Regions from separate parts of the Sulfitobacter sp. CB2047 genome, predicted to be linked through region 2. Evidence: riboswitches for the same ligand, from Rfam matches in the RefSeq annotation. Region 2 holds a riboswitch; the other holds the start of a gene.

Region 1 (15,135 bases), 1.2 Mb from region 2:
CTGCTGGAGTTTGATTCCGTCCATGGGCGCTGGCCTGCGACCTTCAGCGCAGAGGATAACGCGATCACCATCGATGGCACGCGTATCCCCGTGACCAGCACCAAATCGATCACAGACCTCCCGCTGGACGGTGTGGATGTGGTGATCGACTGCACCGGTGCGTTCAAGACCGAAGCCAAGCTTGCCCCCTATTTCGAGGCGGGCGTGAAAAAGGTTGTTGTCTCTGCCCCCGTCAAGGACGGGCCGACGGCGAATATCGTCTATGGCGTGAACGACGACACCTATGATCCAGCCACGCACAGCATCGTCACCGCGGCGAGCTGCACCACCAACTGCCTCGCCCCCGTCGTCAAAGTGCTGCTGGAAGGGATCGGGATCAAACACGGGTCGATCACCACGATCCATGACGTGACCAACACGCAAACCATCGTGGACCGCCCCGCCAAGGACATGCGCCGCGCCCGATCGGCGCTGACCAACCTGATCCCCACCACCACAGGGTCGGCCACGGCGATCACGCTGATCTATCCGGAGCTGACCGGCAAGCTGAACGGCCACGCCGTGCGGGTGCCCCTGCTGAATGCGTCGATCACCGATTGCGTGTTCGAGGTGGAGCGTGAGACGAGTGTGGAAGAGGTCAACGCCCTGTTCAAAACCGCCGCCGAGGGGCCGCTAAAGGGCATTCTGGGCTTTGAGGAACGCCCGCTTGTGTCGTCGGATTACACCAATGACACCCGCAGCGGGATCGTGGATGCGCCGTCGACGATGGTGGTGAATGGTACGCAGGTCAAAATCTATGCATGGTATGACAATGAAATGGGCTATGCGCACCGTCTGGTGGACGTGGCGCTGATGGTGGGCGGCAAGCTGTGACACGCCCTGCCGGTTTTACCGCCTATATCACTGTCACCGCCGCCTATTGGGCCTTTATGCTGACCGATGGCGCGCTGCGGATGCTGGTGCTGCTGCATTTTCACACGCTCGGGTTCTCTCCGGTACAACTGGCCTATCTGTTTGTGCTCTACGAGATCGCGGGCGTGGTCACCAACCTGTCGGCGGGCTGGATCGCAGCGCGCTTCGGGTTGACCTCGACGCTTTATGCGGGGCTGTCGTTGCAAGTGGTCGCGCTGCTGGCACTGACACAGCTTGATCCGGCATGGAGCGTCGCCGCCTCGGTCGTCTTTGTCATGCTGGTGCAGGGGCTGTCGGGCGTGGCCAAGGATCTTGCCAAGATGAGCTCTAAATCCGCGGTCAAGCTGCTGGCCCCCACCACAGGGGGCGGCTTGTTCCGCTGGGTCGCACTGCTCACCGGATCGAAGAACGCGGTCAAGGGCGCTGGCTTTCTGCTGGGTGCGGGGATGCTGGCGCTGCTGGGGTTTGTGCCGTCGACGCTGGTGATGGCGGCGATCCTGTTTGTGATCCTGATCGGCGTCATCATCGGTATGCCCGCGGGCCTGCCCGTGGGGCGCAAGGACGCCAAGTTCACCGAAGTCCTGTCCAAGAACCGCAATATCAACTGGCTCAGCGCCGCGCGGCTGTTCCTCTTCGGGGCGCGTGATGTGTGGTTTGTCGTGGGCATTCCGGTCTATTTCTATGCCGTGCTCTCCGATGGCAGCGTCGAAAGCAAGCGGGAGGCTTTCTTTATGATCGGCAGCTTTATGGCGGTGTGGACGATCCTTTATGGGGCCGTGCAAGGCTGGGCCCCCAAGATACTGCGGGCCACAGGCCGGGCGGAAGGCGACACGCTCGCGCAGGCCCGCCACTGGAACCTTGCGCTGGTCGTCGTGCCCGCCCTGCTGGCCGCGCTGGTCTGGATCACGCCTGCGCCATCCCCCGCGCTGACGGTCACGATTGTTCTCGGTTTGCTGGTATTCGGGGCAATTTTCGCGGTGAATTCGGCGCTTCATTCCTATCTGATCCTCAGCTTCACGGATGCAAAGCGGGTCACGATGGATGTGGGGTTCTACTATATGTCCAACGCGGCCGGTCGGTTGGTAGGCACGCTTTTGTCAGGCTTCACCTATCAACTGGGGGGGCTGGCGCTGTGTCTTGGCACCGCGGCGCTGATGCTGGCGCTGAGCGCCTTGGGGACGGCACAGCTGCGCCCCTCGCAAACGTCATGAACTGCGGCGCGCGGGGCTGTCCCCGCGCGCCCAATCTTAAGGGACCGCAACCACGCCGTTGCGGTTGTCCCGCCAGATCACCGCGACAAGCACCGCCGAGGCGACCCCCGCGATCAGCGTCGTCGTCAGCCCCGGAAAGCTGAAGGCAAAGCCCGCGATCCCCAGTGGCAGACGCAACCAGGGCCGCACCATACCGACGCCCAGCAGATAGCCCTCAAGCCCGCCGGACAGCAGCGTGATGCCGATGATGATCGACGGCAGCACATAGATCAGCGGCGTCAGATCGCCCTGCAGCACCAGCGCAGGCTGGAACAGGAAGAAGAGCGGCACAAAGTAGATCACCACCCCCAGCCGCATCGCGGTGAAGGAGGTCAGCATCGGCTTGGCCCCCGCAATCGTCGCCGCCAGAAACGCCGCAGCCCCCACCGGAGGCGTGATCACCGACAGCATCGCGTAGTAGACGATGAAAAAGTGCACCGCGACCGTGTTCAACCCGCCGATTTCGATGATCGCGGGTGCCAGCGTCACCGCAAGGAAGATGTAGGCCACAATCGCAAGCCCCGCCATGCCCATGATAAAGCAGGCCAAAACCCCAAGCGCGATCACGAGATAGACGTTATCCCCGCCCAAAGCGACCAGCCCCGAGGTCATCGACCCTGTCACACCGGTGATGGTCAAGGCGCTGACCACAAAGGCGATCGGCAGGATGATCGCTGCGGTCTGTGTGACCAGCGTGCCCACTTGGCGCAGCGTTTCAAAGATGCGCGCAGGTGTCATCATGGTCTCGCGTTGCAGGAAGCTCAGCGCGATCATCAGCGCACTGGCGTACCACGGGGCGTAATACTCCCACCGCATATACAGCAGGCCCCAGACCAGAAAGATCATGACCAGCAAGAAAGGCCAGCCGCGCTTCATCACCTCGCGGGCCGAGGGCAGGTTATCGGGTTTCATCCCCACCAGCCCCTTGCGCGCGGCATAGGCGTCGACTTGCAGGATCAGGCCAAAGTAGAACAACGCCGACGGCAGGATCGCGGCCACCATCACGGTCGCGTAATCCACACCGATGGTGATCGCCATGACAAAGGCAATCGCCCCCATCACCGGCGGCATCACCACCCCGCCGGTCGAGGCACAGGCCTCGATCGCGCCAGCGTAATGGGGCGGGTAGCCGACCTTTTTCATGGTCGGAATGGTAATCGACCCGGTGCCCGCGATGTTCGAAAAAATCGACCCCGACAGCGACCCGAAAAAGGCGCTGGCCACGATCGATACTTTCGCTGGACCGCCGCGGTACTTGCCAAAGCCCGCATTGGCCAGATCGATAAAGAACTGCCCCGCCCCCGTAGCGATCAGCACACCCGCAAAGACCAGAAAGCCCAGCACGATCTCGGCCACGATCTTGGTGGTGATGCCCATCAACCCTTCGGTGCGGAAGACATGCGCCTCGATCATGCGTTCAAACGTATAGGGGATGCCCATCAGCAAACCCGGGAAGTAATCGGCCACCAGCGGGTAAAGCCCCAGCACCAGCACCACGAGCAAGAAGGGGATGCCGCCCGACCGGCGCGCGACTTCAAGCATCAGCAGCCAAAGCACGACGCCCGCGTAAAAATTGGTCCAGCCCGCCTGCACGATCTCCCATGCATACATGGAGAACCACATGCAGATGCCAAAGCCCACGGCGGCCGCCACGATGTCATAGATCGGTAGATGAGTGTGCGATTTCACCGCTGGCAGCGCGATGAACGCCGCCGCAAGGAAGGTGCCGATGAAGACCCAGTAGTACTGCCCCTCGATCAGGCGCCGCCCGCCGATGGGAACGCCGAATACATAGGCGAGCCCCATCCCGAGGCCAAAGGTACACAGCAGCACAAAAGCGATGCTGGTGAACGAGAATAATCCCCCCAGTCGCGTCGTCTCGGACGAGGGTTCGACAGCCGTTTCAGCCGCCGGAGGGTGTTGTGTTGCTGACATGGATGATCCTGAAAATAAGGGCGCTGTGGCAGTGTCTTAGGAGGACGGAGCACGCTGTGCTCCGCCCTGTCTTATGCCGTCGATGACGGTCCGGCGCGGCGTTACAGACGCGAGCGGAACGGCTCCAGCCCGTCGGTGTGCTTGGCCAGAATGTCGAGATACTCCTGGTTCTCGAAATTCATCTCTACGCCCTGCTCCATCGCCTCTTTCATGCCGGCGTTGCGTGCCGCGATCCACGCGTCCATCTTCTCGATGGCCTCGTTGTTCCAGGCATCGTCTTCTTCGGTCCACGCCCCGATTTCACGCAGGTATTTCACCGTGCCTTCGTGAACCGGAATCGGGTTGGCATCCAGGAAGTTGCGGAAATGCTCCAGCGACATGCGGGTCGCCAGCGCGTGCGATCCTTTGTAGTTGTCGTGGGATTCATTCATCCACTTCGCCATGTTATAGACGAAATCCTCTTCCGCGGTGACCGGCACGGCATAGACGAAGTTCGACGTCATGGACTCGACACCCTTGGCGGTGCTCACCCCCATAGAGATGGTCGAGGGGATCGTCATGGGGCGGTAGCTGAGGTAGCCGTCCCAGCCTTCTTTGTTGGCGGGATCCATCGGCAGCCAGCGGATGCTGCCCGGTGCGCCTTCCATTTCGGACAGGACGGAAGAGATCGGCGAGCAATAGGCCACATCGGACTTCCCCTCGACAACCGAACGACAGTTTTCACCATAGCTGGAGGCCGGGACGAATTCGATCTTTTCCTGTGCTTCTTCGGGCGTCATGCCGATAAAGGCAGGCAGGGCCTGGGTGATCGCAGAGACAATCGCGGGCGAGAACACGCCCGAGGTAACGCGCACGCCGCCTTTCCCAATATCTTCAAGGCTTTGCAGCTCGGAATCGCCAGCCACAACAAAGCCCCAAGGCGTGTCGTTATGGTGCCACAAGATCCGCTGCGGCATGGGTTTCGCCGAGGCGTAGCCGCCGACCCCTTCCGCTTGCAGCGCCATTTCCGACGCGGAAACCGACGCGATCGCGATATCTTCGCGGTCGGTCAGACGTTTGTAGCGCATGGGCTCGCTGTCTTCGGGAACGATCCGCACGGTGGTGCCGGTTTCCTTTTGCAACGCAGGCCCCCAACCGTTGGTCGAGGCAAAGCTGCCTGTCGACGTGCCCGGCGTGGCAATCACGAGCATGCGCGGCCACTCATACTCCTGCGCCATCGCGACGCCCGAAAGCGCCATGGATACCGCAAAGGACCCGACGGCGGCCTTGGCAAAACGTGTCATATTCTTCATGTGGTCTCTCTCCCTGTTGTACATCTTTGGATTGTTCGGGATCGCAGGATCACAGGCACCGCAAAAGCTGCGGATGCCCATGCGCAGGACGCAGATGTGATCTTTGCAGATGTCACGCAAAACCTCCCAATGCTTGTCGCGACGCGTCCGGTACGACCCGCAAAACGGGCCAGAAAACGCATCCTCCCGAGTGTCGGCCCCCTCCTCCCGAGGGTATCCGACTCAATCTGTCAATCAGCCTAGGGGCAAGATATTTCGATGCCAATACCGCAGAACAGAACTTGATACCGCAGCCGCGTGGGGTCTTTGCGCGATCACCCCTAGTTTGCTGATGCCAAAGGGTTAACGCCGCAGAATATGGGAAATGTGACGTTACGTTGCTTTGGGTTACGAGGCGTTGTTTCGGCTGACAAGCGTCAGGAGGGCTGTCCAAACCGCGCCCGATTTGCCCAAAATATCGCCACCTTTGGTTGAATATTTTGCGGCTTGCACCGTTTGCCGAACTTGGCTACGCCTAAGGTAACGACGCTGCACGCCCCCACAGGGGCCGCAGTTCCAACATCTATCCGTCGGGGTGCCCTAGGGGGCTGAGAGGTGCGTGCACCGACCCGTCGAACCTGATCCGGGCAATACCGGCGTAGGGAACGGGTATCTTTGTGCAACGGCCCTGGGTCCACGCCACAAAGCTCATTCTTGCGTCTGCTTGCCCACCACCGAAAGGCGAGCATGTGACCAAGACGACCCCCATTTCCCTGACCATCGCCGGATCCGACAGCGGCGGTGGTGCCGGCATTCAGGCCGATATCAAGGCGATGTCGGCCAATAATGTCTATGCCGCCAGCGTGATCACCGCCGTGACCGCGCAGAACACGCGCAGCGTCAGCGCCGTGCACGAGATCCCCGCGCCCATCGTCGCGGCCCAGATCGATGCGGTGCTGTCCGATCTTTCGGTGCAATCGATCAAACTGGGCATGTTGTTTTCTCCGCAGATTATTCAGGCGGTGGCCGCTGCGCTCTGCGCGTTTCGGGGGGCCGTCGTGGTCGATCCGGTGATGATCGCAAAATCCGGCGATGCGCTGTTGCAAGAAGACGCCGTCGCAGCGTTGGTCGCGGATATCCTGCCGCGCGCCGATCTGCTGACCCCCAACCTGCCCGAAGCCGCCCGCCTGTTGAACCAGCCCGAGGCTGACAGCGCCGACCAAATGGTCACGCAAGCCCGTGCCCTGCTCAAGATGGGGCCGAAGGCAGTGCTGATGAAGGGCGGCCATAGCGCGGGCAATATCTGTAGCGACGCGCTGGTCACCGCAGAGCGTGTCACATGGCTCAGCGCGCCGCGCATCGACACGCGCAATACCCACGGGACGGGATGCACCTACGCCGCGGCCATCGCCGCCGGGCTGGCCCACGGCAAACCCCTTGGCGCGGCGGTACAGGCCGCCCATGACTATCTGCACCGCGCCATCATCGCGGCGGATCAACTCGATATCGGCACGGGCCACGGGCCGGTGCATCACTTCCACGCGGTCTGGTCATGACGCAGGTCACCATCATCGGCGCGGGCGTCGCGGGGCTGTGTACCGCGCGTGTCTTGCTGGATCGCGGGATGCGCGTGCATCTGATCGACCGCGCCCGCCAGCCCGGCCCGCAAGGGTGTTCTTGGTGGGCTGGCGGTATGCTCGCTCCGTTTTGCGAAGGCGAAAGCGCCGAGGAACCCGTGATCCGGCTGGGGCAAAGGGCGGCGGATTGGTGGGGGCAGCACACCACATCGCTGCGCCGACGCGGGTCGCTTGTAATCTCTCCGGCGCGGGACAGCAGCGATCTGACCCGCTTTGCCCGCCGCACGACAAGCCACCAAACCCTGACCGGCGCAGAGATCGCGGCGCTTGAACCCGACTTGGGCGACCGCTTTGCCAAAGGGCTATATTTCCAGACCGAGGCCCACCTGTCGCCCCGCATTGCGCTGGCAGAGCTGTGGCGCGGGCTGGTGGCCGATGGGGCCAGTTTCGAACAGGGCGAGGCCGATCCCGAAGCGCTGGCGCAAGACGGCACCGTCATTGATTGCCGCGGCTATCACGCACGCGCCGATCTGCCTGATTTGCGCGGCGTGAAGGGGGAAATGGCGCTGCTGTCCTGCCCCGATATCGCGATCACCCGCCCCATCCGCGTGCTGCACCCACGTGTGCCGATCTACCTCGTGCCGCGCGGTGACGGGATTTACATGCTCGGGGCCACAATGGTCGAAGGCCGCGCCAGTGCCCATGCCAGCGTGCGGTCCGTGCTTGAACTGCTGAGCGCGGCCTACGCACTGTCCCCCGCCTTTGGCGAGGCCGAGATCCTAGAGATCGGCGTCGACAGCCGCCCCGCCTTCCCCGACAACCTGCCGCGCATCGAACGGCAGGGCAATCTGATCCGCGCCAACGGTCTGTATCGCCACGGTTTCCTGCTCGCCCCTGCGCTGGCGACCATGGTGGCGGACCTGATCCTTGAAGCCAAAACACCGGAGATTTTCCATGAAACTACAGCTTAACGGTGCCCCGCTCGACAGCGACGCGCCCACGCTTGCCGCCCTGCTAGAGGCCGAAGGATTTGGCGGCGCGAAAGTCGCTACCGCCGTCAATGGCAGCTTTATCCCCGCCAGCCTGCGGGCCAGCCACCCCCTGTCCTCCGGCGACAGCATCGAAGTGCTCGCCCCCATGCAGGGAGGCTAAGATGCGCCCCTTTTACGGAGAAACCCTTGCCAATGGTCTGATGCTTGGCACCGCGCAATACCCCTCGCCCAAGGTACTATCAGACGCCTTTGCGCGCAGCGGGGCAGCGGTGGCGACCGTATCGCTGCGGCGGGAAAGCGGACGGGATCGCGCCGGTCAGGACTTTTGGGAACTGATCCGCGCGCTTGACGTCCATGTGCTGCCCAACACCGCCGGATGTCACAGCGTCAAAGAGGCCGTCACCACCGCCCATATGGCCCGCGAGGTGTTCGGCACACGCTGGATCAAGCTCGAGGTCATCGGCGAGGAGGACACGTTGCAGCCCGATGTCTTCGGTCTGGTCGAGGCCGCCCGCATCCTGAGCGAGGATGGGTTTCAGGTCTTTCCCTACACCACCGAAGACCTTGTGGTCGCGGATAGATTGCTGCGGGCGGGCTGCGAGGTGCTGATGCCCTGGGGCGCGCCCATCGGGTCGGGGATGGGGCTGAACAACCTTTTCGGGCTGCGCGCCATGCGGGCGCATTTTCCCGACGTGCCGCTGGTGATCGACGCGGGCATCGGCCTGCCCTCGCACGCCGCACAGGCGATGGAGCTGGGGTTTGACGCGGTGCTGCTGAACACCGCTGTCGCCAAAGCCGGTGACCCCGCCGCCATGGCCGAGGCCTTTGCCACCGCGATCCGCGCCGGACAGCTTGCCGCCGAGGCGGACCCGATGCCGCCCCGCGATATGGCCGCGCCCTCTACCCCCCTGATCGGAAAGGCGTTTCTGGAATGACCCTTGACCGTTTCTACCCGATCTTCGACAGCGCCGCCTGGCTGGAGCGGCTGGTGCCCCTTGGCATCAAACTGGTGCAACTGCGGATCAAGGACACGCCCGCCCCTGCCCTGCGGCGCGACATCCGGCAGGCCAAGGCGATCTGCGCCAAGCACGACTGTACCCTCGTCATCAACGATCACTGGCGTATCGCGCTCGACGAAGGGTGTGATTTTATCCATCTGGGACAAGAGGATCTGGACAGCGCCGACCTCACCGCCATCCGCAATGCGGGCGCACGTCTGGGCATCAGCACCCACGACAAGGCCGAACTGACCCGCGCCCTGGACCTGCGCCCCGATTATATCGCCCTCGGCCCGATCTACCCGACGATCCTGAAGCAGATGAAGTGGCACGCGCAGGGGCTGGACCGTCTGCGCGACTGGCGTGAACGGGTGGGCCAGACCCCGCTTGTGGCCATCGGTGGCATGTCCGTCGACCGCGCGGCGGGTGCTTTTGATGCCGGTGCCGATTGCGTCGCGGCGGTGACCGACATCACCCTGAACCCCTCGCCCGAGGATCGCATCACCGCATGGCTGGGGGCAACCCGATGACCCGCTATGCCCGCCAGATGATCCTGCCGCAGGTCGGCCCATCGGGCCAAGAGGCGCTGGCGGCGGCGCGTGTGGTGGTGGTCGGCGCGGGCGGGCTGGCGGCACCGGTACTGCCCCTGCTGGCAGGGGCCGGTGTGGGGCATATCACGCTGGTGGACGGTGATGACGTGGCCCTGTCAAACCTGCACCGCCAGACGCTCTTTACCGAGGCCGATATCGGCACGCCCAAGGTCACCGCCGCCGCCCGCGCCCTAACCGCGCGCAACAGCGCGTGCACCGTGGTGGCCCACCCCGTGACCCTTGGGCCGGAAACCGTGGCAAAGCTGTGCCATGATGCGACGCTCGTGCTGGATTGCGCCGACAGCTTCGCAGCAAGCTATGTGCTATCGGATCATTGCCTGAACGCGGATCTGCCCTTGATCAGCGCCTCGGCCCTTGGGTTTGGCGGCTATGTCGGCGGGTTCTGCGGCGGCGCGCCGTCGCTGCGGGCGGTCTTCCCCGATCTGCCGGACCGCGCGGCGAGCTGCGACACGGCGGGGGTGATGGGGCCGGTTGTCGCCACGATCGGTGCCACACAAGCACAGATGGCGCTGGCCTGCCTCCTTGGACTGTCGCCGTCCCCTCTGGGGCAATTGATCAGCTTTGATCTTGCCTCCTATCGTTCTGGCGGCTTCCGCTTTGATACCGCGCCGGAGCCTGACCACGGTTTCGGATTCGTCGCGCCTTCGCAGATCCGCGCAAGCGATTGGGTCGTCGATCTGCGCGGCCCGGATGAGGCCCCCACATCCGCGACACCCACAGCGCAGCGCATCACCCTGCCCGATTTCCTCCGCAACGCTCCCCGCCCGACACATCAACCCCGTGCGGTGATCGCCTGCCGTTCGGGACTGCGCGCGTGGCAGGCGGCGACCCATCTGGCCAGCTACTGGCACGGCCCCATTACCCTGCTCGCCATGGGCGAGCCTTCCCCGTTGAAAGGACAAACCGATGAAACTTCGTAACATTCTGGCCGCGCTGGCGCTGACCTCTGGCCCGGCGCTGGCGCAGGACGAGATGGTCTTGCTGCTGGACTGGTTCGTGAACCCCGACCACGGGCCGATCATCGTGGCGCAGGAAAAAGGATACTTCGCCGAACAGGACCTGAGCGTAGAGGTCATCGCCCCCGCCGATCCTTCTGACCCGCCCAAGCTGGTCGCCGCAGGCAAGGCGGATCTTGCGATTTCCTATCAGCCGCAGTTGCACCTGCAAATCCACGAAGGTCTGCCCCTGCAACGGGTCGGCACGCTGGTGGCCACGCCGCTGAACTGCCTGCTGGCGCTGACCGATGGTCCCATCGCCTCTCCTGCGGATCTGGCGGGCAAAAAGGTCGGATTCTCGGTAGGCGGTGTCGAAGAGGCCGTGCTTGGCGCGATCCTGACCCATCACGGGCTGTCGCTGGATGATGTGGAGCTGGTAAACGTCAACTGGTCGCTGTCACCGTCGTTGATGTCCGGTCAGGTGGATGCGGTCATCGGAGCCTTCCGCAATTTCGAGCTGAACCAGATGGATATCGAAGGCGTCGATGGCACCTGTTTCTACGTCGAGGAAGAGGGTCTGCCACCCTATGACGAGCTGATCTACGTCGCCAACCGCGACACGATGGACAAGGACATGATCGCGCGGTTTCTGGCCGCGACCGAGAAAGCGACGCAATATATCGTCAACCACCCCGAGGAAAGCTGGGAGGTGTTCGCCGCCACCTCTGCCGATCTGCAGGACGAGCTGAACGCCCGCGCGTGGAAAGACACGCTGCCCCGTTTCGCCCTGCGCCCCACGGCGATGGATGCTGGACGCTACGCCACATTCGAGACGTTCTTGCATGACGCGGGTCTGATCCCCGACATCTCGCCCGTGTCGACCATCGCCATCGATGTGACCGCCCGATGACCGCGCCGGACTATGGCCGCAGCTTCGCGATTTGGCGCGCTGCTGCGGCGGAGGAGTGGCAAGACTATACCCACCATGCCTTTGTCGAAGGGCTGCGCGATGGCAGCCTGCCGCGCCGTTGCTTTGTGAACTATTTGATCCAAGACTATGTTTTCCTTGTGCATTTCTCTCGCGCTTGGTCCATGGCGGTGGTCAAATCGGAAACGATGGAAGAGATGAAGACCTGCGCCGCCACGGTAGATGCGCTGGTCAATCACGAGATGGCGCTGCATATCCGCACCTGTGCTGCGGCGGGTATCGACGAAGCGGCGCTTTTCACCGCGACGGAAGCCCCCGCCAACCTCGCCTATACGCGCTATGTGCTGGATGCCGGGATGCAGGGGGATTTCCTTGATCTGATGACGGCGCTCTTGCCATGCGTCATGGGATATGGGGAGATCGGGCAGCGCCTGGCCCAGACCTGCAGCGCCGACACGCCCTATGCCGAGTGGATCGAGACCTACGCCGACCCCGACTATCAGGCGCTGTGCCAGACGGTGGGCGCGATGGTCGACGCGGCGGTTGCGCGGCGGATCGGAGATTTTGAAACCGCCCCCCGTCGCGCGGCACTGCAAAACCGCTTTTCCACGGCCACACGGCTAGAGGTCGGCTTTTGGCAGATGGGGCTGGACCTGCCATGACCCCACCGCCCGCGCTGCGTCTGACGGGACAACACCGGATTGACGCGCGCCCCCTGTTTGACGTGGATATGACCCTCGCCGCGGGGGCGTGGACCTGCTTGCTCGGCCCGTCGGGGGTGGGCAAATCCACGGTGTTGCGGCTGCTGCTGGGGCTTGAGACGGGCGGCGCGTTTGACGGCACGATCACCGCCTCTGACGGGCAACCACTGGCGGGGCGGATCAGCTATATGGCGCAATCCGACTTGCTGTTACCGTGGCTTACGGTGATCGAAAACATCATGATCGGCGACCGGCTGCGTGGGACCACGCCTGACAGGGACCGTGCCTCCGCCATGCTTGAACGGGTCGGCCTGCAGGATCATGCCCATAAGAAACCCGCCGCCTTGTCGGGCGGCATGCGGCAGCGGGCAGCGCTGGCGCGGACCTTGCTGGAGGATCGCACGGTGGTCTTTCTGGACGAGCCATTCTCGGCGCTGGATGCGGGCACCCGCGCCGCGATGCAAGAGCTCGCGGCAGAGCTGTTGCACGGGCGGACCGTGCTGCTGGTCACCCATGATCCGGCAGAGGCGGCGCGGCTGGCCGACCACATCCTGATCCTCTCTGCCACGGGCGTACAAAGCTGGCCTGTCCCCGCGCTTCCCGCGCCGCGTTTCGTCACCGCGCCCGAGGTTTGGGCCTGCCAAAGCGCGCTGCTGTCCCATCTGCGGGGGGTGCCTGCATGAGACGATACGACATACCACTTGCGATCCTGCTGGGGCTTGGCCTTTGGCAGGCCGCGGTGCTGCTGACCGACGCGCCGCACTATATCCTGCCCTCGCCGTGGCGCGTGGCGCAGGCGGCATATCGCGCCCGTGAGACGCTGATCGAGAACGCATGGGTCACCACTGTCGAGGTGCTGCTGGGGCTGCTGATCGGCACCGCCTTGGGGGCTGTTACCGCGATCCATCTGGCGCTGTCCAAAACGGCAGAGCGTTTGCTGCTGCCGCTGCTGGTCTTTACCCAAGCCGTGCCGGTTTTTGCGCTGGCCCCGTTGCTAACGCTGTGGTTCGGCTATGGCATGGGGTCCAAGATCGTGATGGCGGTGTTGATCATCTATTTCCCGGTGACATCTGCCTTTCACGACGGGCTGAACCGCGTGCCTGATGGCTACCGCGATCTGGCGCAATCGATGGGCGCGCGACCGTTGCGGTTCATGCGCTACGTGCAAATCCCCCACGCGCTGCCAAGCCTTGCGACGGGGCTGCGGCTGGCGGCGGTCTATGCGCCGATCGGCGCAGTGATTGGCGAATGGGTCGGCGCGTCAAAGGGGCTGGGCTATCTGATGCTGCTGGCCAATGGTCGCGCCAAGATCGACCTGATGTTCGCCGCGTTGATCATGCTCGCCTGTTTGACGGTGCTGCTGCATCTCTCTGTCGGGCTGCTGGCGCAACGTCTGACCCGCTATGCCGAAGGGCGCAGCGAAAGCGGGATCACGCGCAGCACCCGCGCGTGATCCTTTCGGTTCTTATTCCGCGTTGGGCCGCACCCGCGCGCCGCTTTTGTCAGCAAAGGCCGCAAGGCGCGCGCGTGCGTCAGGCTGCGTATTGACCACACCGGCGACCACAGCTTCGGCATAGGCGGCATCCATTGCCGACATATTCTGCATATGGCTCACCGCGCTACAGATCGCAAAGTTCGACAGCGGCAGGTTCTGCGCCGCCTTGCGCGCCAGTTCCATCGCCTTGTCCATGCTGGACCCTTCGACGATATACTGCGCGAGGCCCAGATCGACGGCCTCTTGCCCCTGATAGACGCGCCCGGTCAGCATCATGTCGATCATCCGCGCCTTGCCGACCAGATCGGTCACACGGATCGTAGCCCCCCCGCCGGTGAACAGCCCGCGCTGGCCTTCGGGAAGTGCGAAATACGCGCTTTGGTCCATCACCCGCACATGGGCAGAGCTGGCAAGCTCTAGCCCGCCGCCGACAACGGCCCCTTGCAATGCGGCAATCACGGGCACGCCGCCGTATTCCATCTTGTTGAACGCCTCGTGCCACCGCAAACAGACGTGCATGAAATCGGCGGGGCTGCGGTCTTCGTCATGGTGTTCGATCAGATCAAGCCCGGCGCAAAAGTGATCCCCCGCGCCAGCCAGTACCACTGCACGCACACCAGCGCGCGGTGCGGCGGAAAAGAAGGTGACCAGCTCCTCGATCGTGTCGATGTCCAAGGCATTCCGTTTCGTGGGACGGTTCAGGGTCACCACCCAGACGCCATCGTCATGCGCCTTGATGTCCAGGTTACGGTAGCTGGTCGGATCAATCTGAACGGCCATGTGAATTCCTCCTCCTATGGGGCCGGCAATTGTGGTCGGCCCCGGTGCCTTGCTGCTGCAAGGGCTTGCTGAATATATGCAAAAGGCTCTCCCACCTTTTACGTGACTGTGCATTGAGTAGCGCGCCAAACACAGCCCGTCTATCGGTCATCCGCCGATTTCAGCGCGGTTACTTCCCCAAGGGCAACGGAGGCGCAGGGATTCGCCCCGTCGCAATCTGCCGGAGGCGGCAAAACCGTTTGAAAACGCAATGTTACCGTGTGAATCCGCGCCAATCCGGGGCACCGTCAGAAAAAAATCGAAAATAATCACCGGGGCGGCAAAAATGGGGTTGAACCCCGGCTGAACCTTGGGGTAGTAGAGCGCTACCGGGTCGTTAGCTCAGTTGGTAGAGCGCTTCGTTTACACCGAAGATGTCGGGAGTTCGAGCCTCTCACGACCCACCATTCCACCAATACAATTCAGTTCTACCAACGCAACCTGCGCCGACGGCGACAGGGTTTTATGCGTTTGATGTCAAGGGATTGCCTGCGCGGCCCGTGGCATCAGCAAGGCAAAGACCTTGATACGACAAAGCCCCTCACCAAGGTGAAGGGCTGCTGCGGGCGTCGCAAATTTACGCCGGAGATCTTGAGCGATTTTCGCCCTCAGTCCTCGGGTTGATCAGCGGTATCGCCGCCGCCCTGCCCCTGTGTCACCTGCCGCACTTTGACGCGGATCATCTTGCCGTTTTTCAGCTCTTTCTCGTTG
Region 2 (15,135 bases):
CGGAACACACGCACCTGTTCGCCCAGGAATATCGCGGCGAAGATTACCGTGAAAAGCGGCGTGGCATAGCCGATCGCGGTGACCTCTGGCAGAGGCAGCAGGCTAAGCCCGGCAAAGGTCAGCGCCATCGCCGTGGTCCCGAAAACGCCGCGCCAGACGTGGCCCATCAGATTGCTTGGCTTCAGCCCGTCGCGCAGGTCGCCGCTTTGCCATAGCCACAGGATGATCATCGGGAAGGCAAAGAACGACCGGTAGAACACGGCCTGGGCGGCGGGCACGGTGGCCGTCGCAATCTTGATGAGGGCCGCCATGACCGAGAACAGAAAGACCGCCCCCAGTTTAAGGGCGATGGCCCGGCCGGGGCGGTGCTCTGTCGTGGTGCTTTGCATGGCGCATGCTTGCGCCTGCAGGTTTCAAGTTGCAAGACCCCGCGTCAACTTGCGCGTCGTATTCCCGCCAACATGCAAAAGATCCGAGCGTTCCGCGCGACTTAGCCGATGATGCCGCGGTTTTCGCCGACCTGACCGCGGTGCAACAGCATATGGTCAAGCAGGACGCAGGCCATCATCGCTTCGCCCACCGGCACGGCGCGGATGCCAACGCAAGGGTCATGGCGGCCTTTGGTAATGATCTCTGTGTCTTCGCCGGTCTTGGTGATTGTCTTGCGTGTGGTCAGGATGCTTGACGTCGGCTTGACCGCAAAACGCAGCACGATGTCCTGACCAGTGCTGATGCCGCCCAGAATACCGCCCGCGTGGTTCGACGAATAGACAGGGCCGTCGGGGCCCATGCTGATCTCGTCCGCGTTCAGCTCTCCGGTCAGCATGGCGGCGGACATGCCTTCGCCGATCTCCACGCCTTTGACGGCGTTGATGCTCATCATCGCGGCGGCGAGATCGGTGTCGAGCTTGCCATAGACTGGCGCGCCAAGGCCCGCGGGCACGCCGCGCGCTGTCACCTCGATGATCGCACCGACGGAGGATCCGGATTTGCGCAGACCGTCCAGATACGCCGCCCACTCTTCTGCCGCTTTGGCGTCGGGCACCCAGAACGGGTTCTGTTCGATCTGGTCCCAGTCAAACGCGTCGCGGTCGATCTTGTGGGGGCCCATCTGCACCATGTAGCCGGTGATCTGCACATTCGGCGCAATCGCCTTGATCGCTTCGCGCGCAAGGCCACCCGCCGCCACACGCGACGCCGTTTCACGTGCCGAGGACCGCCCGCCCCCGCGATAATCGCGGATGCCGTATTTCTGGAAATAGGTGATGTCGGCGTGACCGGGGCGGAACTTGTCCTTGATGTCACCGTAATCTTTCGACCGCTGGTCGGTGTTCTCGATCATCAGCTGGATCGGCGTGCCGGTGGTGACACCTTCGAACACGCCCGACAGGATCCGCACCTCATCCGCCTCGCGGCGTTGCGTGGTGTATTTGTTCTGGCCGGGTTTGCGCTTGTCCATCCAGTGCTGGATCATCTCTTCGGTGATCGTCACACCGGGAGGGCAGCCGTCCACCGTGGCCCCCAAAGCAGGCCCGTGGCTTTCGCCCCAGGTGGTCACGCGGAAAAGATGGCCAAAGCTGTTGATCGACATGGGCGGTGCTCCTTTGGCGGTGATCCTTAACGGGGGCTGCACCATGCCTCAAGGGGTTTCACCTTGCGCGCGGGCGACAGGCGTTCTACCGATAAGACACCTCGGGGGGCCTGACAGGCTGAGATGTGCGCGCACGGACCCGTTGAACCTGAACCGGTTAACACCGGCGGAGGGAAGGTCTGGATACACCTCCAACGCTTTCTGACGCCGCATTTTGGAGGATGCCATGAAGTATCTTACACTTGCTGCCACCACGCTTTTCGCCACGCAAGCATGGGCCGAGACGCCCGAACTGGTGGTCTATACCTACGACAGCTTTGTCGCCGAATGGGGCCCCGGCCCCGTGATCGAAGCGGCCTTCGAGGCGGAATGCGCCTGCGATCTGAAATTCGTCGGTATGGGCGATGGCGCGGCGCTGTTGGCGCGGCTCAAGCTGGAAGGCGCGCGGTCTGACGCCGATCTGGTGCTGGGGCTCGATACCAGCCTGATCGCGGGGGCCAAGGAAACAGGGCTGTTCGCGCCCGCCACAGTGAACGCGGAATATGACCTGCCGGTCACATGGGAGGATGACAGCTTTGCCCCCTATGACTGGGGCTATTTCGCCTTTGTCCATAACGCTGATCTGACCCCGCCCGCGAATTTCCGCGCTCTGGCCGACAGTGACCTCAAGATCGTGATCCAGGACCCGCGGTCCTCTACCCCCGGTCTGGGCCTGCTGATGTGGGTCAAGGACGCTTATGGCGACGAGGCCCCTGCGATCTGGGAAGGTCTGGCGGATAATGTCGTGACCGTGACCAAGGGCTGGTCCGAAGCCTACGGCCTGTTTCTTGAGGGCGAGGCCGACATGGTGCTGAGCTATACCACATCCCCCGCCTACCACCTGATCGCCGAAGAGGACGCGACCAAAGCCGCCGCCGCTTTTGACGAAGGCCACTACATGCAGATCGAAGTGGTCGGCAAACTGGCAGGCAGCGACCAGCCCGAGCTGGCCGATCAGTTCATGCAGTTCATGGTATCGGACGCGGCGCAATCGGTGCTGCCCACGACCAACTGGATGTACCCCGCCGTCACGCCCCAAGGCGGGCTGCCCGAAGGCTTTGAACAGTTGATCGAACCGGGCAAGGCGCTGCTGATCCCAAGCGATGACGTGCCCGCCCTGCGCGAGGAAGCATTGGCCGAATGGCTCTCCGCGCTGTCGCAATAAGCACGAAAACCGGCATCAGCGCCGCCGTTCTGGTGGCGGCGCTGATCCTTGCTGCGGTGGGGGCGGTGCTGTGGCGGGCCGAGTTCGGCAGCGGGCTTGGCCCGGCCGATTGGTCCGCGATCCGGTTTACCGTGCTACAGGCCGCGCTTTCCGCCCTGCTGTCTACCATGCTGGCGATCCCTGTCGCCCGCGCCTTGGCGCGACGGCGCTTTGTCGGGCGCGGGCTGCTGGTCACGCTGCTGGGGGCACCGTTCATCCTGCCGGTGATTGTCGCCGTGCTGGGGGTGCTTGCGGTCTTTGGCCGCGCAGGCTGGCTCAATACGGCGCTGTCGGCGGTCGGATTGCCCGGCATCACGATCTACGGGCTGCACGGCGTGGTGCTGGCGCATGTCTTCTTTAACCTCCCGCTGGCCACGCGGCTGTTGTTGCAGGCGTGGCAGACCGTGCCCGCGGAACGGTTCAGGCTGGCCGCACAGCTTGGCCTGACCCCGCGCGCGGTATTTCGCAGCATCGAGCTTCCCCTCCTGCGGCAAATCCTGCCCGGCACCGCGGCGTTGATCTTTGTGATCTGCCTGACCAGCTTTGCCGTGGCGCTGACCCTTGGCGGCGGCCCCCGCGCCACGACGATCGAGCTTGCGATCTATCAGGCGTTCCGTTTCGACTTTGACCTGAACCGTGCAGCTCTGCTGTCGCTGGTGCAGCTTGGGCTTGCGGGCAGCACCGCCGCGCTGGCGCTGTGGATTATCCCCGCGATCAGTCTGGGCGGCGGGCAGGACCGCCCCCTGCACCGCTGGGACGCACGTGGTGGGCTGCAACGCGGGCTCGACGCGCTGTTCATCACGTTGGCGGCGGGGTTTCTGCTGCTGCCCCTGACCTCGGTCGTGCTGCGCGGGGCGATCGGCCTGCCGCAAATGCCCGCCAGCGTGTGGCAGGCAGCGGGCACCTCACTCATCGTGGCGCTGATCAGCGTGGTGGTCTTGCTGGCCTTGGCCCTGCCCCTTGCCGGATGGATCGCGACCCGCGCCCGCGGCGGGGTAGAGGCCGTGGGCCTCTTGGGGCTTGCGGCCTCTCCGCTGATGATCGGCACCGGTTGGTTCATTCTGATCAACCCTGTCGCCAACCCCTTTGCGCTGGCCCTTCCCGTCACGGCGCTGGTCAATGCGCTGATGGCCCTGCCCTTTGCCCTGCGTATTCTGGTGCCCCGCCTGCGCGACACGGTGCAGATCTATGGCCGGCAGGCGCAGATGCTGGGGCTGAGTGGATGGCCGCTTTGGCGCTGGCTGATCCTGCCACGCTTGCGCCCGCAGATCGGCTTTGCCGCGGGGCTGACCGGAGCCCTATCGATGGGGGATCTGGGGGTCATTGCCTTGTTCGCCGACCCCGACAGTGCCACCCTGCCACTGCAGATGTACCGGTTGATGGGGGCCTACCGGATGGAGGCCGCGGCCGGTGCGGCCCTGATCCTGCTGGCGCTGTCGCTTGGGATTTTCTGGATATTCGACAAGGGAGGGCGCTGGCATGCTGACGCTTGAGACCGCGCAGATCACCCAAGGCAGCTTTACCCTGCACGCCGACCTGACCCTTGCGCCCGCGCAGACCTATGCGGTGATCGGCCCCTCGGGTGCGGGAAAATCCACCCTGCTGGGGGCGCTTTGCGGGTTCATTCCGCTCAAGTCCGGCAGGCTGCTGTGGCAGGGCAAAGACATCACCCAAGCCGCCCCCGGTGCGCGGCCGATGACGATGCTTTTTCAGGATAACAACCTCTTTCCCCATCTCAGCGTGATGCAGAATGTGGGGCTGGGGCTGCGCCCCGACCTGCGGCTCGGCACTGCGGAACAAACCCGTGTACACGAGGCGCTTGATCGCGTCGGGCTGCAGGGGATGGCTGCCCGCAAGCCTACCGAGCTTTCCGGCGGGCAGCAAAGCCGCGTGGCCCTCGCACGGGTGCTGGTGCAAGCCCGCCCGCTTGTCCTGCTCGACGAACCCTTTGCCGCACTTGGCCCCGCCCTGCGCAACGACATGCTGGATCTGGTGGCCGCGCTCGCCGCAGAGACCAAAGCCGCGTTGATCATGGTCACCCACGCCCCCGAAGACGTGCGCCGCATCGCGGATCAGGTGATCTTTGTCGAAGGTGGCACCGCACATCCGCCGCAGCCTGCCGCAGCGCTGATGGACAACCCGCCCGACGCGCTGCGCGCCTATCTGGGGTAATCAGAAAATGACCGCGTAAAAGGTCAGCGATGTCAGCAGGATCGTCAGATACCCCAGCAGCACATAAAGCCCGTCGCGGGTGAACAGACCAAAGGCGAACAGCGCCACCGTCCCGCCCCCGAAGGACGACGCGAAGGGCACGAATTCAAGCAAGGGCCAACCCACAGGCAGGATCACGCAGGTCACCAACGTCAGCAGACGCATCGGGCCTGTCGTCAGAAACTGGAGCCTTTTGCCCGAGTGGCGATCAAAAAACGCAGCGGGCTTGCGCAGCCACCGCACGCAGAACAGCAACCGGGATGACTTGACCTCCCGGCGCAGCAGGAACTGCGGCAACCACAGACGTTTGCGCCCATAGACCGCCTGCGCCGACAGCACGATGATCACCATCGCCATGAAACTGGACACGCCAAAGACACCGGACAGCGGCGACACCAACAGCAGCGCGGCCAGCAGAATGAACGGGAGCAGGGACCGCTCTCCGAATTCGTTCAGCACATCGTTGATCGTGACCGTCTCGCGGCTGGCCGCTTGTTCCATCCCGTCCAGCAGATGGGTGAGGCTACGCTCCTCGATATTGTGCATATACCCCCCAAAGGTCAGCTGTCTAGTGCAAGCAATGCCGCCAGCCCGGCCCGATAGGTGGGGAACTGCGGTGCCCAGCCTAACGCCTGCTTGATACGGTCGTTCCGAACCTTCTTGCTTTCCGCGTAAAAGCTGCGGGCCATGGGGGTCATATCGGCCTGATCAAAGGGGATCGCGGGGGGCACGGGCAGGCCAAGCAGCTCTGCCGCGTGGGCGATCACGTCTTGCGGTGGCGCGGGGTCATCGTCGCACAGATTATAGACCGCGCCCGGGTCGGGCCGCTGCAAGGACAGCTCAAGCGCTTGGGCAATATCCTCGACATGGATCCGAGAGAAGACCTGCCCCTGCTTGATGATCCGCCGCGCCGTTCCGGCCCGTACCTTGGCAAAGGGGCCGCGTCCGGGGCCATAGATCCCTGCGAGGCGAAAGATATGCAGCGGCAGATCGGGGATCGCCTGCCACCGTGCCTCTGCCGTGACACGGGCGCGTCCGCGTTTGGTCGATGGTGTCAGCGGCGTGTCCTCGTCCACCCAATCGCCGCCGTGGTCGCCGTAAACCCCCGTTGTCGACAGGTAGCCGACCCACCGCAGATCGGGCGCGGCGCGGGTGACTGCATCCTCGACCGCATTCAAGACCGGATCGCCTGCGCTGTCCGGTCCGGCCGAGACGAGCACATTGGGAGACTGCGCGATCAACGCCCCCAGATCGGCCCCCGGCCAGACGACGGGTTCAACGCCTGTGTCCGCAATGGCATCTGCCTTGTCGGGACTGCGCGTGGTGCCGACGATGCGCCAGCCCTGCGGCACCAGCCGTGCGGCAAGGGCGCGCGCGCTAAAGCCATGCCCGATCGACAGCAGCGTTTTCTCCATGAGGCGTCCTTTCTATGTGGTGGCGGTCCGGGGCAAGGCGATCCGCTGCCCTTCGGGGACCAATGCATTCATCCGCGCGATATGTTCCGGCAGGCATTTGGTCAGGAAGTCATAGGTCTGGACCACATGCGCCCGCGCCGCCGGCCCCAGATGCGCATAGGCCGCCGGATTGCCCAGCACATCCGCCACCTGATCGCCCAGCGCATCGGGATCGAAGAAATCGCACAGCAGACCGGTTTCGCCGTGGGTAATCGCCTCGCGCACGGGGGCCACGTCAGAGCCGACAATCGTCGCGCCCATCGCCATCGCCTCGAGCAGGGACCACGACAGCACAAATGGCATCGTCAGATAAAGGTGGCAGCGGCTGATCTGTATCACCCTCTGGTAGTCCTCGTAGGACAGCTTGCCCAGAAAATGCACCCGCGACCAATCGACGTGCTTGCCCACCTCTGCCTCCATCTCGGCACGCAGTCCCCCGGGGTGTTTGCTTTTGCCGCCATAAGAGGTGTCGTTGCCCCCCACCACCAACACCCGCGCGTTGGGGCGTTGTTTCAGAATACGTGGCAATGCGCGCATGAACACATGAAAGCCCCGCGTGCGTTCAAGGTTGCGCGACACAAAGGTCAGCACCTCGTCATCCTTGGTCAGGGCGCGATCCATCCGCCCCAGCTTGAGCGTCACCGCCGGATCGGGGCGCAGCAGGTCTGTGCGTATCCCGTCGTGGCAGACATAGAGCTTGCGGTGAAAGCTTTGCGGAAAACGGTCACGCTGCCAGTAGGTCGGGCTGAGCCCGACATCGACGGTTTCGATATTGGCCAGCGGCACGGCATTGCGCGCGTGCAACAGAAAGGGGGTATTCTCGGTCACGGGGTCTTCGGGATCGAACCCCACAGGGCCGCCGGTATCGCTGTAGTAATACTCGAAGAAGCCGATGATCGGGACATCGGGCCAGATCTGCTTGAAAAACGTCAGCTCCCCCCAGCCCACATGCCCCACCACGATATCGGGTTTGAACCCTTCGCGGGTCTCGATCTGTTTGGCCGCGCGGGCGGCCCCCAAGCCGTTGCCGGTAGATTCCTCCCAGTTCTTCGACAGCCCATAGGCAGTCTCTGCCGGTCTGTGATGCGCCTTGTAGACCCGTGTCTCGACGCCCTCAAAACGGGGCGGGTTTTTGCGTTGGGTCAGGAAATAGATCTGGTGTGTGCGTTGATCGGCCAGCCATTGCACCAGCTCGCGGTATTGGCCGGGCATATTCTGGTGCACAAACATGATCTTCATGGGGTCGCCTTATGTCCTGTCGGTTGCAGACAGTTAGCCCAGTCGGCACGGACAGTGCAAACGCCACGGCGCTGGACGGCTCTGGCTTGAACCTCGGGCGATCTTCGTGTCAACGTCAGGTATGAAAGAACACACATTCCCCTCGTGGCCCGATGTGGCCGATCAACTGGTCGCTGTTGCGGCAGGACGCAGTGCTGCGGATACGATTATCACCGGCGGTATCTGGGTCAACGTGCACACGCGCGAAACCCTGCCGGACCATGATATCGCGATCAAGGCGGGGCGCATTGCCTTTGTCGGGCCGGACGCCAGCCATTGCAAAGGCGACACGACCAAGGTGATCGGGGCAAAGGGCCGCTATATGATCCCCGGCCTGTGTGACGGGCATATGCACATCGAAAGCGGCATGCTGACGCCGGCGGAATTCGCCCGCGCTGTGATCCCCCATGGCACCACGTCGATGTTCACCGACCCGCATGAGATCGCCAATGTGCTGGGGCTGGAAAGCGTGCGCATGATGCATGACGAAGCCCTGATGCAGCCGGTGAACATCTTCACCCAGATGCCGTCCTGTGCGCCATCCGCGCCCGGTCTGGAAACCACCGGCTTTGAAATCACGGCAGAGGATGTCGCCGAGGCCATGCACTGGCCCGGTATCATCGGTCTGGGCGAGATGATGAACTTCCCGGGTGTGACCGCGGGTGACCCCAAGATGCTGGCCGAGATTGCCGCAACGCAACGCGCGGGCAAGACCGTGGGCGGGCACTATGCCTCCCCCGATCTGGGGCCGGCCTTTGCAGCTTATGTCGCGGGCGGCCCTGCGGATGATCACGAGGGCACCTGCGAGGCGGATGCCATTGCGCGGATGCGTCAGGGGATGCGGTCGATGATCCGGCTGGGGTCCGCGTGGTATGACGTTGAAACACAGATCACCGCGATCACCGAAAAAGGGCTGGATTCGCGTAATATGATCCTGTGCACCGATGACTGCCATTCCGGCACCTTGGTGAATGACGGTCATATGAACCGCGTGGTGCGCCATGCCATCGACTGCGGCTGCGACCCGTTGGTCGCGCTGCAAATGGCGACGATCAACACCGCGACCCACTTTGGGCTTGAGCGCGAGATCGGGTCACTGACGCCCGGGCGGCGGGCAGATGTGATCCTGACCTCTGACCTCAGAACGCTCCCCATCGAGACGGTGATCGCGCGGGGGCAGATCGTGGCCGAGGATGGCGTGTGTCTGGTAGACTGCCCGCATTACGACTGGCCGCCCCATGCGCGGCAGACCGTCAACATGGGCAAAGCCCTTGGCGCGGATGATTTCCAGATCACCGCACCTGCGGGGGCCAATGCCGTCACCGCGAATGTGATCGGCGTGGTCGAGAATCAGGCCCCCACCCGCGCGCTGAAATTCGAACTGCCGGTGACCGAAGGCCGCGTGCAGTCCACGGGCGAAGTGTGCCAGATCGCGCTGGTCGAACGGCACCGCGGCACCGGCACTGTGGTCAACGCGCTGGTCTCGGGCTTTGGCTATCAGGGGCCGATGGCGATGGCGTCCACCGTGGCACATGACAGTCACCACATGATCGTGGTGGGCACCGATACCAAGCATATGGCGATGGCCGCGAACCGTCTGCGCGAGGTTGGCGGCGGGATCACCATCTTCAAGGACGGGGCAGAGCTGGCCATGGTCGAGCTGCCGATCGCTGGCCTGATGTCCGACAACCCCGCCTCCGAGGTCGCCGCCAAGACCCAAGCCATGATGCAGGCGATGCGCGACTGTGGCTGCACGCTGAACAACGCCTATATGCAACATTCGCTTTTGGCGCTTGTTGTCATTCCCGAATTGCGCATCTCTGACCTCGGCTTGGTCGATGTGCGCAGTTTTGAATTTATTCCTTTGTTAGAGCCTGTTTCATGACCAGAATCCTGACCCCAGACGCCCGCCCCGCCGAACAGTTCACCGATGCCGCTGCCGCCGTTGCACGGCTGATAGAGCTATACAGCCAAGCGACAGGCTTCCTGAGCGCGCATTTCCAGAAGGCGATGGACAGCGCCGCCCCGGAAACGCGGATCAGGGCCTTCTACCCCGAGATCCGGTTTACCACCTCCAGCTATGCGCAGGTGGATTCACGGCTGTCGTTCGGCCATGTATCGTCCCCCGGCACCTTCTCGGCCACGATTACGCGGCCAGAATTGTTCAAACATTACCTGACACAACAAATCCGTCTGCTGATCGAAAACCACGGCCAGCCCGTGACCATCGCGGTATCCGACACGCCGATCCCCGTGCATTTCGCGGTCAGCAATGACGACAGCGTGACGATCCCGCAGGAAGGTGCCGCGGATTTCACCCTGCGCGATGTGTTTGACGTGCCGGACCTGAGCACAACCAATGACGACATCGTCAACGGCACCTATCTGCCGCTGGACAACGTGCGCCCGCTGGCCCCCTTCACCGCGCAGCGCGTCGATTATTCGCTGGCACGGCTGACGCATTACACCGCAACCGATCCCGAACATTTCCAAAGTCACGTGCTGTTCACCAACTACCAGTTCTACGTCACCGAGTTCGAGGAATACGCCCGCGCCATGTTGCGCGACCCCGATAGCGGCTACACGTCCTTCGTATCTACCGGCAATGTCGAGATTTCGGACGGCGACGCGCCGCTGCCTGCGTCGGTCAAAACTCCGCAGATGCCGACCTACCACCTGAAGCGCGCGAACGGGTCCGGGATCACGCTGGTTAACATCGGCGTCGGCCCATCCAACGCGAAAACCGCGACCGACCACATCGCCGTGCTGCGGCCCCATGCGTGGCTGATGGTCGGCCACTGTGCCGGTTTGCGCAACACACAGGCGCTTGGGGATTTCGTGCTGGCGCATGGCTATCTGCGCGAGGATCACGTGCTGGACGACGACCTGCCGGTCTGGGTTCCGATCCCCGCGCTGGCCGAGATCCAGATCGCGCTGGAGGACGCCGTTGAACAGGTCACCCAGCTTGAGGGCTACGAGTTGAAGCGGATTATGCGCACGGGCACCGTTGCCACCATCGACAACCGCAACTGGGAATTGCGCGATCAATCCGGTCCGGTGCAGCGGCTCAGCCAGTCGCGCGCCGTGGCGCTGGATATGGAAAGCGCCACGATTGCGGCCAACGGCTACCGCTTCCGGGTGCCCTACGGCACGCTTCTATGCGTCTCGGACAAACCCTTGCATGGTGAATTGAAGCTGCCCGGTATGGCGTCTGATTTCTACAAAACGCAGGTCGCACGACACTTGATGATCGGTATTCGCGCGATGGAACAGCTGCGCGATATGCCGCTAGAGCGGTTGCATAGCCGAAAATTGCGCTCGTTTGACGAAACTGCCTTTCTCTAAAGGCCGAAATCGGCTGAAAATAGCATGTTTTCGCGGTTTCTTGCGACCTATTCGTTGTGTTCAGCCACAACATACCGTTACATTCTGCGCGTGAGGCCCTAATCCGGGCGGACGAAGGAGAAAAACAAGATGGCAACTAAACCAATGACAAAAACCCAGCTCGTCGCGGCTTTGGCTGAGGAAATGGGCGAAGACAAGAAAACAGCAAGCGCGGCACTGGACGCGGTTTGCGCGTTGATCACCAAAGAAGTCTCCGGCGGTGGCGCTGTGACACTTCCCGGCATTGGCAAAATCTACTGCCGCGAACGCCCCGAGCGTATGGTGCGCAACCCTGCCACCGGCGAACAGTTCAAGAAAGACGCGGACAAGGTTGTTAAGATGACCATCGCGAAAGCGCTGAAAGACAGCGTTAACGAATAAGACTGATCACAGTCTGTTCTGACAAAGGGTCGCCCACGGGCGGCCCTTTGCGTTTGACGCAGGTCTGCGTTGCGCTGAATGCGCTTGCCCCTGTCGGACAACTGCGGAAGTCTCCGCCCACTGGAAAACCTGAAAGGCCCGCTCATGGATATACGTGCAATTCTCATGGGGCTGGCCTTCGCCGTCATGTGGTCTTCGGCCTTTACGTCGGCGCGGATCATCGTCGCGGATGCGTCCCCTTTGATGGCTTTGTCGGCGCGGTATCTGATCTCTGGCCTGATCGGCGTGGGGGTCGCGCTGGCGCTTGGTCAGACGTGGCGACTGACGCGCGCGCAATGGCGGGCAACGATCATTTTCGGCGTGCTGCAAAACGCGGTCTATCTGGGGATGAACTTTGTCGCGATGCAGACCGTACAGGCGTCACTGGCGGCGATCATCGCCTCGACCATGCCGTTGCTGGTCGGTCTGGCGACATGGCTGTTTCTGGGGGAAAAGCTCAAGCCGTTGGGCATTGCAGGGCTGATCGCAGGTGTGATCGGGGTGGCCATCATTATGGGTGCAAGGATCAACGGAGGCGTCGATCTGACGGGGTTGGTGCTGTGCGGCGTCGGTGTGGTCGCGCTATCAGCGGCGACCCTGCTGGTGCGCGGTGCGACCTCTGGCGGGAACTTCCTGATGGTGGTGGGCTTGCAGATGCTTGTCGGCTGCGTCGCGCTGTCGATTGCGACCTTGCTGTTCGAGACGCCGCACATCAGCCCAAGCTGGCCACTGGCGCTGGCGTTCCTGTATACCTGTCTGGTGCCGGGGCTGCTGGCGACGGTGGTCTGGTTCTGGCTGGTCAACCGTATCGGAGCCACCCGCGCCGCGACCTTCCATTTCCTCAATCCGTTTTTTGGGGTGGCGATTGCCTGGCTGTTGCTGGGCGAACCGCTGGGGGTTCAGGATATCATCGGTGTCGCTGTGATTGCCTTGGGTATTCTTGCGGTTCAGGTCTCGCGGCAGCGCAGGGCCTGACCTGCAAGCCAAGGGGTTGGACGACAGGCGGGCGGTCACAGATCGGTGCGTCGGTGCATTACCCCTTTGAAAAACCCGCGCAGGCCCCATTTAATGTATCAAACCGCAAAGGAGCCTCGCATGCCGACCTATGAAAAGACCGACGCCGCCATTAACGCTCTGTCCCCCGAAGAATTCCGTGTCACCCAGCAGAACGGCACCGAACGGCCGGGCACGGGCAAGCTGCTCGATAACAAAGAGCCGGGCATCTACGTAGACATCGTATCTGGCGAGCCGCTGTTCGCGTCCTCGGACAAATACGAGTCCGGCTGCGGCTGGCCGAGCTTTACCAAACCCATCGAACCGGCCCATGTCGCCGAACTGCGTGACGCGTCGCTGGGGATGATCCGCACCGAGGTGCGCAGCGCCCATGGGGACAGCCATCTGGGCCACGTCTTCCCCGACGGTCCCGCGGATCGTGGCGGGCTGCGCTATTGCATCAATTCCGCCTCGTTGCGCTTTATTCATCGTGACGACATGCAAGACGCAGGCTATGGCGATTATATCAACCAAGTGGAGGATGTAGCATGAGCGAACAACGTGCAGTACTGGCCGGAGGATGCTTTTGGGGCATGCAGGACCTGATCCGCAAACGCGAGGGGGTTCTATCGACCCGCGTGGGCTATTCGGGCGGCGATGTGCCCAATGCCACCTACCGCGATCACGGCACCCATGCCGAGGCGATCGAGGTGATGTTTGACGACGACGTGATCAGCTATCGTGATCTGCTGGAATTGTTTTTCCAGATCCACGACCCGACAACGCTGAACCGTCAGGGCAATGACCGCGGGCTGAGCTATCGTTCGGCGATCTACTATGTCGACGAAGACCAGAAAGCCACGGCGCTGGACACGATTGCCGATGTAGAGGCATCGGGCATCTGGCCGGGCAAAGTCGTGACAGAGGTAGAACCCGTCAGCGACTTCTGGGAAGCAGAGCCCGAGCATCAGGATTATCTGGAGCGTATTCCAAACGGCTATACCTGCCACTTCCCGCGCCCCGATTGGGTCCTGCCCAAACGCGCGGCAGCAGAATAAACGCAAAACGGCGCAGCCCCTCGGGTTTGCGCCGTTTTCTTTTGTGCAGAGTCAGGCCGATGCGACCCTTGGCCTGCCTGTCGCCTCGACCGTCAGCAGCGCTTCAATAAAGACCTTGCGGCTTTCGACCTCTGCATGGCGGATGTCGCGTTGCACGTCGATCTGCACATCGACCACCCCCGCCGCCCGCGCCGCCGCCTCTGCCTTGTCGCGCAGGGTTGCCTCAAGCGTGCTCAGCGCCTGTGTCTGATCCGTGAAATCCTGCGGCCCGCCGGCCAGATACACCCTGAACCGCCCCTCTGCGGGCGAGGTCACCGTGCCGCTTTCCCGCATGGTCACACGCCCGACGACAGCGCCAATGGCATTTGCCACCGCGGCGTGTTCGGGCAGGATCATCTGCGTGCCCAACCGTTCCCCCACCGCCGGATAATAGGCCGCGGCAGAGGCCCCCAGCCCGATCACCGGCAGGTTCAACGCCGCCTCGATCCGCACAAGCCCCGCGTGCCCGCGCAACCCGCGCTGCAACAGCTCGTGGCGGGCCAGCGTTTCGGGTTCTGTACCAAAGGCGGGCTCTTCTTCCGCCAGCGCCGCTTCCAGCATGGCCAGCGCGGTCTGTTCGGTCAGTTGATCCACGATGATCTGCGCCATAGCGGCGGGGTCAGGGGCCAGCATCTGCCCCGCGCCTGTGCGTCGCCGTCCAAACAACCGCAGCGCCTTGCCTGCGGCCTCGGCGTCCCACGCTGCCACCCGTCCCAGCACATGGCTTGCGTCCGATGGCGTAACGCCGGCCAGCTGGACCAAGCCACGCTCTACCAGACGTTTCAGCGCGCCTGTCTCTATCCGGGCGCGCAGGATGTCGGCCATCGGGTGCAGCCCGTCACCAATACGGTCCAGCAGCATTTGTTCACGCGCCGAGATCCCCTCGCGCGGTTGACTGGCTACGGCACGCACAAAGCGCCCGTCATATTCGCCGGGGGTGGTGCTGCGCAGCTGCGCATCAAGCGCGGCATGAACCACCTCGGGTGCCTCCGTCGCGATGAGCGCAATGGGCAAGACCCGCTTGGGCCCCAGCGTCACCCCCCCCTGCAAGCCTTCGGTCAGGAAATGCACCTCGCTGTCGCCCCCCAGACCAGTGGTGCGCATGGCAACGGCCTCTACCATCGTGCGGTAGCTGCCGACGCGGGCCCCTGCGGGGTCGATCGCGGGCCGGCCATCGCGCAACAGGGCCACATCGGTGGTGGTGCCGCCAATATCGCTGACCAACGCACGGGCCGCACCGGTCATCCACCGCGCCCCCACGATCGAGGCCGCAGGCCCGCTGAGGATCGTTTCAATCGGCCGTTCCCGTGCCTGCGCGGCAGAGATCAGCGCCCCGTCCCCCCGCACCACCATCAACGGGGCCGCGACGCCAATGTCGGTCAACACATCCTCGGCCCGCCCGATCAACCGGTCGATCATCCCGATCAGCCGCGCGTTCAGCACCGCTGTCAGCGCCCGTTTCGG

The links. Region 2 has a riboswitch for thiamine pyrophosphate ahead of thiB (thiamine ABC transporter substrate binding subunit). Riboswitches for the same ligand answer to the same signal wherever they lie in the genome.
Region 1: another riboswitch for thiamine pyrophosphate. It lies ahead of thiD (bifunctional hydroxymethylpyrimidine kinase/phosphomethylpyrimidine kinase); the one in region 2 lies ahead of thiB (thiamine ABC transporter substrate binding subunit).

Annotation. Positions count from the first base shown of each region.
Region 1 is NZ_CP072613.1:2,041,567-2,056,701, forward strand. It holds gene IV89_RS10110 (ArsJ-associated glyceraldehyde-3-phosphate dehydrogenase) at 1-873, shown strand, start outside; gene arsJ (organoarsenical effux MFS transporter ArsJ) at 870-2,123, shown strand; gene IV89_RS10120 (TRAP transporter fused permease subunit) at 2,160-4,097, opposite strand; gene IV89_RS10125 (TAXI family TRAP transporter solute-binding subunit) at 4,199-5,389, opposite strand; TPP riboswitch at 5,950-6,050, shown strand; gene thiD (bifunctional hydroxymethylpyrimidine kinase/phosphomethylpyrimidine kinase) at 6,118-6,924, shown strand; gene IV89_RS10135 (FAD-dependent oxidoreductase) at 6,921-7,916, shown strand; gene thiS (sulfur carrier protein ThiS) at 7,900-8,097, shown strand; gene IV89_RS10145 (thiazole synthase) at 8,099-8,872, shown strand; gene IV89_RS10150 (thiamine phosphate synthase) at 8,869-9,465, shown strand; gene IV89_RS10155 (ThiF family adenylyltransferase) at 9,462-10,466, shown strand; gene IV89_RS10160 (ABC transporter substrate-binding protein) at 10,453-11,391, shown strand; gene tenA (thiaminase II) at 11,388-12,071, shown strand; gene IV89_RS10170 (ABC transporter ATP-binding protein) at 12,068-12,793, shown strand; gene IV89_RS10175 (ABC transporter permease) at 12,790-13,563, shown strand; gene IV89_RS10180 (crotonase/enoyl-CoA hydratase family protein) at 13,576-14,385, opposite strand; tRNA gene IV89_RS10185 (tRNA-Val) at 14,756-14,831, shown strand; gene IV89_RS10190 (HU family DNA-binding protein) at 15,033-15,135, opposite strand, start outside.
Region 2 is NZ_CP072613.1:3,234,989-3,250,123, forward strand. It holds gene IV89_RS15940 (DMT family transporter) at 1-389, opposite strand, end outside; gene aroC (chorismate synthase) at 491-1,591, opposite strand; TPP riboswitch at 1,684-1,783, shown strand; gene thiB (thiamine ABC transporter substrate binding subunit) at 1,818-2,795, shown strand; gene IV89_RS15955 (thiamine/thiamine pyrophosphate ABC transporter permease ThiP) at 2,771-4,327, shown strand; gene IV89_RS15960 (ATP-binding cassette domain-containing protein) at 4,314-5,006, shown strand; gene IV89_RS15965 (exopolysaccharide biosynthesis protein) at 5,007-5,591, opposite strand; gene IV89_RS15970 (SDR family oxidoreductase) at 5,606-6,460, opposite strand; gene IV89_RS15975 (glycosyltransferase family 4 protein) at 6,473-7,738, opposite strand; gene ade (adenine deaminase) at 7,860-9,662, shown strand; gene IV89_RS15985 (AMP nucleosidase) at 9,659-11,122, shown strand; gene IV89_RS15990 (HU family DNA-binding protein) at 11,252-11,542, shown strand; gene IV89_RS15995 (DMT family transporter) at 11,687-12,556, shown strand; gene msrB (peptide-methionine (R)-S-oxide reductase MsrB) at 12,677-13,126, shown strand; gene msrA (peptide-methionine (S)-S-oxide reductase MsrA) at 13,123-13,632, shown strand; gene IV89_RS16010 (hydantoinase/oxoprolinase family protein) at 13,684-15,135, opposite strand, start outside.